2 linked regions of the Bradyrhizobium diazoefficiens genome follow. The protein of the gene in region 2 interacts with the protein of the main gene of each other region in a pairwise test. Links are inferred from orthologs where the notes say so. Each region holds a gene or a part of one and is shown on either strand. Other genes may lie near its edges.

Region 1 (5,182 bases), 120 kb from region 2 along the record:
ACACCCTCAAATCCCCACACATTTTCGTGTTCGGCCTGCGTCGGGACGATCCGTCGCACGCCTTTTGCATCCGGCCCACCCTTTTGAGGGATGGACCAAGGGCCCCGGGGCTCGGCCCGGGGCCTCGTCAGCAAGCGTTGCTTACTTGAGCTCGACCTTCGCGCCAGCCTTCTCAAGCTGGACCTTGATCTTCTCGGCTTCGTCCTTGTTCACGCCTTCCTTGACAGGCTTCGGCGCGCCCTCGACGAGGTCCTTTGCTTCCTTCAGGCCCAGGCCGGTGATGGCGCGGACTTCCTTGATGACCTCGATCTTCTTGTCGCCGGCGGCGGCGAGAACGACCGTGAACTCGGTCTTCTCTTCAGCCGGAGCGGCGGCAGCGCCACCACCAGCCGGGCCGGCCACGGCGACGGCCGCGGCAGCCGAAACGCCCCACTTCTCTTCGAGGAGCTTCGCGAGTTCGGCAGCTTCGAGCACGGTGAGGCTCGAGAGGTCGTCAACGATCTTCTGCAAGTCAGCCATTGTTCAGTTTCCTTGAATGTAAGTCTGGTTCGGGTTTGAGTTTTGCGAAGGGCGTCAGGCCGCTTCGCCCTTTGAGGCATGAGCCTGGATGACGCGCGCGAGCTTGCCCGCGGGCGCGTTGGCGAGCTGAGCGAGCTTGGTCGCCGGGGCCACAAGCAGCCCGACGATCTTGGCACGCAGCTCATCAAGCGACGGCAGTGAGGCAAGTGCCTTCACGCCGTCGACATTCAGGACGGTCTTCCCCATCGAGCCGCCAACGATGACGAACTTTTCGTTCGCCTTGGCGAATTCGACGGCGACCTTTGGCGCCGCTACCGGATCGTTCGAAGTGGCGATCACGGTCGGTCCCTTCAGCATGGGGCCGATGGCAACGACGTCAGTGCCTTCAAGAGCAATTTTGGCGAGACGGTTCTTCGAGACCTTCACAGAGGCGCCAGCCTGCTTCATCTGCGTGCGCAGCTTCTGCATCTGGGCAACTGTGAGGCCGGAATATTGAGCAACGACCGCGACGCTCGTGGTCTTGAAGACCCCATTGAGCTGTTCGACCGCTTCTTTTTTTGCCGCTCGTTCCACAGCAAGCTCTTTCCGGTTGGCGGTCATCGCGAAAAGCGGGACCGCCGGGTTGCACCCATCGCCCCACCCAAAACCTGAACCTCAGGGTCAAAACCCATCGGACACGCGCCGGGCGAGACGACAATTCAAAGCCTGCCCTCCGGGAGCTCGTTGGAGCCCACGGCGTGTCGAGGTCCGAACCAAACCCATTCTGCGACCACCTTAAGGTGGAACGCGAAGTGAAATCCGGTCTTCACCCGTCTATGCAGGCCATGCGATTAAGCCATTGAGAAATCGAAATTTCCCGCAGGCGCCTGCAGTCTTGGACAGGACAAGGCCAGCCGGCGAACCGCCTGACCTCTGCCCGCATCCCACCAACCGATGGATTTTCCTTCCTTTTCGGGCAAATCCTCACGGACGTCCTGAAAAGGAATGATCTCCTGCGTGTCGGGTTTTCGGAATGCGTGCACAGACGCGCCAGCCAAGGCCGGCACGTCCGGAAGCGGTTCTTTAACCGCTCTCTGCCCGCTTGCCAAGAGCAAAATTCACACCAGTTCCAATCCGTTGCCGGTGGGGCTTGAGGCGGCCTGACAAGGGCCGATTCAGGCCGATTTGACCCACAAGGTAGCGGCTTGCACAAACGACGAAGGGCGGAATCGGTTGCCCAATTCCGCCCCTCGCCTCGTGCAATTTCCAGACTTAGCCGAGAATGGTACCCGGCTCGACCTTCACGCCCGGGCCCATCGTCGAGGACACCGCAACGCGCTGGATGTAGGTGCCCTTGGAGCCAGCCGGCTTCGCCTTCGAGACAGCATCGGCGAGAGCCTTGATGTTCTCGACCAGCTTCTCCTCGGAGAACGAGGCCTTGCCGACGCCGGCCTGCAGGATGCCGGCCTTCTCGACGCGGAACTCGACCGAGCCGCCCTTGGCGCCCTTGACCGCACCGGTGACGTCCATAGTCACGGTGCCGATCTTCGGGTTCGGCATCAGCCCGCGCGGGCCAAGCACCTTACCGAGACGGCCGACCAGCGGCATCATGTCGGGAGTGGCGATGCAGCGGTCGAAATCGATCGAGCCGTTCTGCACCTTCTCGACCAGGTCTTCGGCGCCGACGACGTCGGCACCGGCAGCCTTGGCTTCATCAGCCTTGGCGCCACGGGCGAACACGCCGACGCGGAGCGTACGGCCGGTGCCGTTCGGCAGGGTCACGACGCCGCGGACCATCTGGTCGGCGTGACGCGGATCGACGCCGAGATTGATCGCGACCTCGATGGTCTCGTCGAACTTCGCCTTGGCGCGTTCCTTGACCATCTTGATGGCGTCCGCGAGCGGGTAAAGCTTTTCGCGGTCAACACCTTCGCGGGCTTTGTTCAAACGCTTTCCGATTGCCATAAGCCCTTACCCCGCCACTTCCAGACCCATCGAACGGGCAGAGCCCTCGACCATCTTCATGGCCGATTCGATAGTGTCGCAATTGAGATCCTTCATCTTCTTCTCGGCGATCTCGCGCACCTGCTCCTTGGTCACCTTGCCGGCCTTGTCACGGCCCGGCGCCTTCGAGCCGGACTGGATTTTTGCAGCCTGCTTGAGGAAGAAGGACATCGGAGGGGTCTTCATCTCGAACGTGAACGAACGATCGGCGTAGATCGTGATCACGACGGGAATCGGGGTGTTCTTCTCTTCCTTCTGGGTCTGGGCGTTGAACGCCTTGCAGAACTCCATGATGTTGAGACCGCGCTGACCAAGCGCGGGACCGATCGGGGGCGAAGGATTCGCCGCACCGGCCGGGACCTGAAGCTTCAGGTATCCGGTCACTTTCTTTGCCATGTATCACTCCTGTTGTGCCGGCCTGGACCGGCGGTTTCAGGTTCGTGGTCTGGGTCGGATGCGGCTGGCAACCGCCCCCTCCCTCCCACGGCCTCTCTTTGCGGGAAGCCTTTCGGCTTCACGCGTGACCCGATCAGACCTTCTCGACCTGACCGAATTCCAGTTCGACCGGCGTGGCGCGGCCGAAGATCGACACCGCGACCTTCACGCGCGAGCGCGCCTCGTCGATTTCCTCGACAACACCCGAGAACGAGGCGAACGGTCCGTCGGCCACGCGCACGTTCTCGCCGATCTCGAACGACACAGAAGCCTTCGGCCGTTCCACACCTTCCTGCACCTGGTGCAGGATGCGCATGGCCTCGGCTTCCGAGATCGGCATCGGCTTGTTCTCGGCGCCGAGGAAGCCCGTGACCTTCGGGGTGTTCTTGATCAGATGAAACGCCTCGTCGGTCAGCTTCATCTTCACCAGCACGTAGCCGGGGAAGAACTTGCGCTCGGCGTCGATCTTGCGGCCGCGGCGCACTTCCGTGACCTTTTCGGTCGGAACCAGCACCAGCTCGAACAGCTCCTCGAGCCCGCGCTGCTTGGCCTGCTCGCGGATCGATTCGGCGACCTTCTTCTCGAAGTTCGAGTAGGCGTGGACGATGTACCAGCGCTTGTCGGTCGATTGGGTTGCAGCGGCTGCTGTTGCCATCAGTGAATGCCCAAAAGGAAGGTGATGAGGTAACGGATGATCTGGTCGGCGGCGAAGAAGAAGATCGAGGCCACGGCGACCATCACGAACACCATGATGGTGGTGATCGTGGTCTCACGACGGGTCGGCCAGGTGACCTTGGCGGTCTCCGAGCGAACTTCCTGCAAGAACTTGAACGGGCTGACTGCCATCGTTTGAGGTCCAACGTCCTTCGCCAGACGCGATTAAAGATTTCAGGGATCCGAACAGCCGCCTGTGGCCCAGCCCTCTGTCTCGAAGGATGAGCCGGAAAACCGGGCTCGATTGTTCGGGGGATTTCAAAGCCGCGCCGGAAATCCGCGTTTAACGGGCCGGCTGCGAGTGCCGGGTAGATACTGCGGATGGGGCCAAAGGTCAAGGCGTGGCGGGGCGGAATGCGTGTGGACCCGGCTCGCGGACGCGATGCGGATCAAGGGCTTATGGGCCCCGCATGATGCACGGTCCGAGCTTTTCGGCCCGCCGCCGTCCTGCCTGTCGATCCTGATTGTCCGGATTAGCTGGCAGGAGTGGCAGGGCTCGAACCTGCGACCCCCGGTTTTGGAGACCGGTGCTCTACCAATTGAGCTACACTCCTACGGACCCTGCGTTGCCGCGGATCAGGGGCGCTTTCAAGCACAGGGGACGGCTCAATTGCAAGGGTGAAGCGCGCTGGCTTCGCTTGTTTGTACCGTGGCTTCCGGGCCAGAGTTCGTTCCCGACAATCATGGGCCCCGGGAGTGAACATGACCGCCACAGCCGCGACCGCGCTGAAAACACGGCCTCTCCCCGAGGCTAAGCCGGAAACGCTGGGTCTGTCGCGGCCCCGCCTCCAGGCGATGTCGGATGCCTTCAAGCGCGAGATCGACAAAGGAACCGTGCCCGGCGTGACCGTGCTGGTGGCCCGCCGCGGCCAGGTCGGCTGGTTCGAGGCGCTCGGCAAGCAGAGCCCGACGGGCTCGACGCCGATGGCGCTTGAGTCGATCTTCCGGATCTTCTCGATGACCAAGCCCATCGTCTCGGTTGGCATCATGGCGCTGGTCGAGGACGGCCACCTCCTCCTCGGCGATCCCGTCGCGAAATTCATTCCGGAGTTCGCCAACCAGAAGGTCGGCGTGGTCAGCGGCGACACGCTGAAGCTGGTTCCGCCGAAGCGGCCGATGACGGTGCAGGACCTGCTGCGTCACACCTCGGGCCTCACCTACGAGCACCAGGGCGACGGCCCCGTGCACAAGCTCTACCAGGAGTCCCGCGTCCGCAGCCGCAAGATCACCAGTGCCGAGCATGCGGCGTTGGTGGCGAGCTTCCCGCTCGTCTGCCACCCCGGCGACGAGTTCAACTACAGCCGCTCCACCGACATCCTCGGCCGCATCATCGAAATCATCAGCGGCAAATCGCTCGGCAGCTTCCTCACGGAACGTATCCTCGCGCCGCTACAGATGACCGAGACCGGATTCTCGACCTCCGAGGCCAACGCCGGTCGGCTCGCCCAGCCGTTCGAAGCCGATCCCTGGACCGGCGACAAGGTCGCGCTCTTCAACATGCTGGAGCAGCCGGTCATGGAGTCCGGCGGCG
Region 2 (6,190 bases):
ATGTCAACCGCGCGTGGACGCAATACCCGCTCAAGGACGTGCTGGTGAAAATGTCGGCAACGCCGGCGCTGGCGCTGACGCGGGTCGCAGCCACCAGCTCTTCGGCATCGAGCCGTTAGTTGCACACGCCGGCATTTCGGCGCTCGCCGGCCGGGAGGACGGCGACACGGCCGAGTTCGAAGGCACCGCGCTGCAAGTGCCGGGCGTTGCCTTCAGGGCGGTGTTGGGCCGGATCGCCGACCAGGCGCCCGGCCCTCGAACCTCAGCTCTCGATCTCTAGGTTTTGGGCAGCTTCGGAATGCTCTCGGCAAAGCCGTTGAAGCAGGCCAGCCGCTCGTCTTCTTCCTTGAAGAAACGGCAATCGGCGTAGCCTTTGGCCTTTGCCGGCTTCGGCTTGGGCGTCGGCGGGATAATAGCGTCGTAGCAGTTGAGCCGGTCCTTGGTGCCGTCGTCAGTATCGAGGCAGGCCTGAAGCCGAGCCGCGATCGATTGCGGCTTGCCCTTGGGCGCTGCAGCCGGCTTGGCGGCGGCCTCTTTGGTGCCGGCCTTGGTCTCCTTGGGCTTCACCTGCACCAGCGGCTTGTCCCCCACCATCGGTGGCTTGTCGGTCTGCGCAAACGCGGAGGCTGAATAGAGCACCGCGGCAACCGCCAGAATCATCCTCATTTCAGTCAACTCTCTTTGGTCCCCATGACGGGCGTTCTAGCGCTCTCCCGCGCGGTTTGCCAAGCGCCTTGCACACAGGAATGCCTGCTTCAGCCCGGCGCGGCAGCCGCCGGCCGGGGACGGCTCACAAGCACCAGGACCAGCGCCAGCACGACAAAGCCGACAGCCACGAAGCCTGTGCTGTGCAGCAACTCGCGGGCAAACAGCAGCCCCCCGACGGCCGAGCCAATCGCCTGGCCGATATAGAGGACCGACGTATTGAGCGCGACGGTTGCAGGCGCGAGCGGGGGCGCGGCCGCGACCAGGCGCACCTGCTGCATCGAGTTGGTCGAGGCAAAGCCAAGTCCCCAGATCGCCACCGCGATCGCCATCAATGCGAGGGTGCCCGCGCTCAGCGCCCACCCGGTGATACCCGCGAGTAACAGGCACGTGAACAGCAACGAGGTCCGATATGGCCCCCATGTGTCGACGATGCGGGTCGCCACCGCAACGCCGAGAAAACCGCACACCCCATAGATGCCGAACACCAGGCCGATCGCGTCCGGGCTCGCCTCGGTCAGCTTCTTGAGCAGCGGGCCGATGAAGGTGAACACTGCGAACTGTCCGGACATCTGCAGCATCGTGATCGCGAGCAGCAGCAGGATCGTCTTGTTGCGGCCGACCTCGCTCCAGGTTTTCAGGTCGACCGGCGTCCCCTTCAAGCCAGCCGGCAGGCGCACCAGCAGCAACAGGAAGCTGACGCAGCCAAGCGCGCCGATCTCGCCATAGGCGGCGCGCCAGCCATAGCGGCTGGCGATAAAGGTGATCAGCGGGAGGCCGACGGCGGCAGCCAACGACCAGCCGAGGAAGATGTAGGCAATCGTGCTGCCGCGCCGCTCCGCCGGCACGATCAGCGCCGCCGTACCGGCAGCCTGCGGCGTGTAGAGCGCGCCGACGGCAAGCATCACCAGGCGAATGACAAGGAGACTTGCGTAGTCGGGCGCAAAGGCCGAGGCGAGATTGCCAAAAGCGAGCACTGCAAGTGTGGTGGTGAGCAAAATTCGGCGTTCGATGCGGCTGGTCAGCCACGCCGTCAGCGGCGAGCCGATGCACAGCGTGATCGCGCCAAAGGTGATGAGCAGCCCGGCCGCATGGATGCTGACGTCGAGCCCCGTCGACAATTCCGGCAGCATGCCCGCCGGCGCCAGCACCGAGCAACCGGTGACGAGATTGCCGAGCATCAGGGCGGTTGGCGTGAAACGGCCGACGGCAGGCGATTTTTCCATGCAAATGCATGTAGAGCAGGGCCGCGGCCAGTGAAAGGGCGCGGACCGAAATAGTTGAAGCACCGCCCCGGCTTTTGCGCGCCACTTTCTTGGAATTGCCGGATTGCACAGGCCGAATCGCCTGATATATCGCTCGTTCCCGCTTACCTGCGCTCGTTCGCAGGAGTGAGCCTCAGGAGAAAAGCAATGACCGATGATCGCAAGTCCGAATCCGGCTTCCAATACTCCCTCAGCAACCTGAAGCCCGTGACCCCCGCCGCCAAAGTCACCCTCACCTTCCCCGACGGCGCCCAGCGCCAATATGACCAAAACATCACAGGTCTCGATATCGCCAAGGGGATATCGCCTTCGCTCGCCAAGCGCACCGTCGCGATGGCGCTCGACGGCGTGCTGACCGATCTCAACGATCCGATCGAGGTCGACGCCAAGATCAAGCTGGTCACCCGCGACGAGCCGGAGGCGCTCGAATTGATCCGCCACGACTGCGCGCACGTGCTCGCCGAAGCCGTGCAATCGCTGTGGCCAGGCACGCAGGTCACCATCGGCCCGGTGATCGAAAACGGCTTCTATTACGACTTCTTCCGCAACGAGCCGTTCACGCCGGAAGACTTCGCCGCGATCGAGAAGAAGATGCGCGAGATCATTGCGCGCGACAAACCTTTTACGAAGGAGGTTTGGGACCGCGAAAAGACCAAGCAGGTGTTCCGCGACAAGGGCGAAGCCTTCAAGGTCGAGCTGGTCGACGCCATTCCCGGCAACGAGCCGATCAAGATCTACTATCAGGGCGACTGGTTCGATCTCTGCCGCGGCCCGCACATGACCTCGACCGGCAAGGTCGGCAACGCCTTCAAGCTGATGAAGGTGGCCGGCGCCTATTGGCGTGGCGATTCCAACAACCCGATGCTGACACGCATCTACGGCACGGCTTTCGCCAAGCAGGAGGACCTCGACGCTTACCTCAAGCAGATCGAGGAAGCCGAGAAGCGCGACCATCGCAAGCTCGGACGCGAGCTCGACCTCTTCCACTTCCAGGAGGAAGGTCCGGGCGTCGTGTTCTGGCACCCGAAGGGCTGGACCATCTTCCAGCAGCTGATCGCCTATATGCGCCGCCGCCTGACCGGAGATTACAACGAGGTCAACGCGCCGCAGATCCTCGACAAGTCTCTGTGGGAGACCTCCGGCCATTGGGGCTGGTATCGCGAAAACATGTTCGCGGCGCAGTCGGCTGGCGACGAGGCCGAGGACAAGCGCTGGTTCGCGCTCAAGCCGATGAACTGTCCCGGTCACGTCCAGATCTTCAAGCACGGCCTGAAGAGCTACCGCGACCTGCCGCTCCGCCTTGCCGAGTTCGGCGTCGTGCATCGCTATGAGCCGTCCGGCGCCATGCACGGCCTGATGCGCGTGCGCGGCTTCACCCAGGACGACGCGCACATCTTCTGCACCGAGGACCAGCTCGCCGAAGAGTGCCTGAAGATCAACGACCTGATCCTGTCGACCTATGCCGATTTCGGCTTCACCGGCGATCTCACCGTGAAGCTCTCCACGCGGCCGGACAAGCGTGTCGGCACGGACGCGATGTGGGATCACGCCGAGCGCGTGATGGCGACCGTGCTGCGCGAGATCCAGTCGCAGAACAATCACATCAAGACCGAGATCAACCCGGGCGAAGGCGCCTTCTACGGGCCGAAGTTCGAGTACGTGCTGCGCGACGCCATCGGCCGCGACTGGCAATGCGGCACCACGCAGGTCGACTTCAACCTGCCCGAGCGGTTCGGTGCGTTCTACATCGACCATGACGGCGGCAAGAAACCGCCGGTGATGGTGCACCGCGCGATCTGCGGCTCGATGGAACGCTATATCGGCATCCTGATCGAGCACTATGCCGGCAACTTCCCGCTCTGGCTCTCGCCGGTGCAGGCGGTGGTCACCACTATCACCTCGGAAGGCGACGAATACGCCAAGCAGGTGCTGGAGCAGGCGCGGCGCGCAGGGCTTCGGGTCGAGATCGACCTTCGCAACGAAAAGATCAACTACAAGGTCCGCGAGCATTCGCTGGCCAAGATCCCGGCACTGCTCGTGGTCGGCAAGAAAGAGGCCGAAACGCATTCGGTCTCCGTCCGCCGGCTCGGCAGCGACGGGCAGAAGGTGATGGCGACCGCGGAGGCAATCGCCGCCTTGGTCGACGAGGCCACCCCGGCGGATGTCCGGCGGATGCGTGAGGCGGTCTGATCCCTGAAATCGATCTAAACTCGCTTTCGGTTGCGGGCGTGCATGCTTATCTCGGCATGGCACGCCCGACGACCAGCCGAAGAGGTAACCGCAGTGCCCGACGCCATTGAACTCCTCAAGACCCGCCGCTCGGTCAAGCCGCGCGAGATGACCGGCCCCGGCCCCTCGCCGACCGAGCTCGAGACCATTTTGACCATCGGCGCACGGGTGCCCGATCATGGCAAGCTCGCGCCCTGGCGCTTCATCATTTTCGAAGGCGAGGCACGCCAGCGCGCCGGCGAGGTGATCGCCAAGGTCTTTGCCCGCAAGAATCCCGGCGCCCCCGCGGCCGATATCGAGACCGAGCGCAAGCGGCTCACCGATGCGCCGCTGGTGATCGGCGTCGTCAGCTTCACCAAGCCGCATCCCAAGGTGCCGGCATGGGAGCAGGAATTGTCGGCCGGCGCGAGCGTCATGAACATCGTCACGGCCGCGACCGCGCTCGGCTACGGCGCCTGCTGGCTCACCGGCTGGTTCGCCTTCGATCGCGACGTGCTGGACGGGCTTGGCCTCAAGGCGGACGAAAAGCTCGCCGGGCTCGTTCACATCGGCACGCCGACCAAGCCGAGCGAGGATCGTCCGCGACCGTTCCTTTCTGAAATCGTGACGCGTTTTTAGTCGAAGTCTCGTTGACGCCTCGAACGTCTTGCGGCTTTGATCCCTCCCGCGAGGGAGGAAGCCCGGATGAAGCGTCGTGAATTTTTGGTGGGGGCCGCGATGCTGGCCGGCACGATGGCGCGGAGCCGCGCCAGCGACATCCCCGCTCCCTCGGCCGACGGCCTGCGACGCATCACTTCGTTCTTCGAAAACGAGGTCACTGCCGGCCGTTTGCCAGGGGCGATCGTTCTGATCCAGCAGCACGGCAGGCCGGTCTATTTCAAGCTGTTCGGCGAGCGCGACGTCAGGACGCGGCTGTCGATGACGCCGGACACGATCTTCGCCATCCATTCCATGACCAAGCCGATCACCAGCCTGGCCGCGATGATGCTGATCGACGAGGGTAAGCTCGCGCTCACCGATCCCGTGTCGAAATACATCCCCCTCTTCGCCGGCACGAAAGTGGGAATGGAGATCACCAAGCCCGACGGCTCGATGGCGCTCGACCTGGTGCCGCCGGTCCATCCGGTGACGATCCGAGATCTGATGCGGCATACCTCGGGCATCAGCTACGACTATATCGGCGGTAAATGGGTCGAGCTCGCCTACAAGGCGGCCAAGATCTTCGAGGGCCACTTCAACAACAGGGAATTCGCCGACCGTATCGCCAAGCTGCCGCTGGCGCGCCAACCGGGCACGCTGTGGCGCTACGGTCATTCCACCGATGTGCTCGGCAGCGTCATCGAAATCATCACCAGGCAGACGCTGTACGACGCCTTGAAGCAGCGCATCTTCGATCCGCTCGGCATGACCAACACCAAATTCGTGCTGACGACGCTCGACGAGCTCGAGCGCATGGCGCGGCCGTTGCCAAGCGACCAGATCCTGCTCGATGCCGAGCGCGAGCGTCTCGACCATCCGGAATGGCAATCCGGCGGCGGCGGCCTGCTCTCGACCATCACCGACTATCAGCGTTTCTCGCAAATGCTCCTCAACGGCGGCGAATTCGACGGCAGGCGCTATCTCAGCCCCGCCGCGTTCAAGGCCATGACGACCGATCAGATCGGACCCGGCTCCGGCGTCGATCGCGACTATTTCTATTTCCCGGGCGATGGCTTCGGTTATGGCTATGGCCTTGCCGTGCGCACCGACCCCGGCAACGCAAAGCCGCCGCCCGCGGGCTCGATCGGCGAGTTGAAATGGGACAGTGGCAGCGGCACCTATTTCGGCGTCGATCCCAAGCTCGACATGGTCTACCTCCTGATGCAGCAGACCCAGAACGAGCGCGGCCGCATCACGCCCGCTTTCAAGGAATTGGTCTATGACTGCTACCCCGAGGGCTTACGCCGCCCGTGAGGCGCGCTGGCCGAAATCGGCCAGCAGCTTTGCGATCT

Evidence for each region.
Region 1: the proteins of thrS (region 2) and rplA interact in binary tests that used the Escherichia coli proteins (3 or more experiments, as listed by UniProt). The link is inferred for Bradyrhizobium diazoefficiens from one-to-one orthologs.

Annotation. Positions count from the first base shown.
Region 1 is NZ_CP067102.1:3,601,371-3,606,552, reverse strand. What follows is about bases 618-3,463. They hold rplA (50S ribosomal protein L1), read right to left. Parts: upstream 2,464-3,463; coding sequence 1,771-2,463; downstream 618-1,770. Other genes in these bases: nusG (transcription termination/antitermination protein NusG), read right to left, coding at 3,032-3,463; rplK (50S ribosomal protein L11), read right to left, coding at 2,470-2,898; rplJ (50S ribosomal protein L10), read right to left, coding at 618-1,092. Outside these bases: rplL (50S ribosomal protein L7/L12), read right to left, coding at 142-519; more of rplJ, read right to left, coding at 574-617; more of nusG, read right to left, coding at 3,464-3,592; preprotein translocase subunit SecE, read right to left, coding at 3,592-3,783; JJC00_RS16500 (serine hydrolase domain-containing protein), read left to right, coding at 4,354-5,182. UniProt on the Escherichia coli protein: One of the primary rRNA binding proteins, it binds very close to the 3'-end of the 23S rRNA. Forms part of the L1 stalk. It is often not seen in high-resolution crystal structures, but can be seen in cryo_EM and 3D reconstruction models.
Region 2 is NZ_CP067102.1:3,482,930-3,489,119, reverse strand. What follows is about bases 1,680-4,638. They hold thrS (threonine--tRNA ligase), read left to right. Parts: upstream 1,680-2,117; coding sequence 2,118-4,160; downstream 4,161-4,638. Other genes in these bases: JJC00_RS15970 (nitroreductase family protein), read left to right, coding at 4,254-4,638; JJC00_RS15980 (MFS transporter), read right to left, coding at 1,680-1,931. Outside these bases: JJC00_RS15990 (alpha/beta hydrolase), read left to right, coding at 1-119; JJC00_RS15985 (hypothetical protein), read right to left, coding at 277-666; more of JJC00_RS15980, read right to left, coding at 756-1,679; more of JJC00_RS15970, read left to right, coding at 4,639-4,817; JJC00_RS15965 (serine hydrolase domain-containing protein), read left to right, coding at 4,884-6,152; JJC00_RS15960 (putative bifunctional diguanylate cyclase/phosphodiesterase), read right to left, coding at 6,138-6,190. UniProt on the Escherichia coli protein: Catalyzes the attachment of threonine to tRNA(Thr) in a two-step reaction: L-threonine is first activated by ATP to form Thr-AMP and then transferred to the acceptor end of tRNA(Thr). The rate-limiting step is amino acid activation in the presence of tRNA.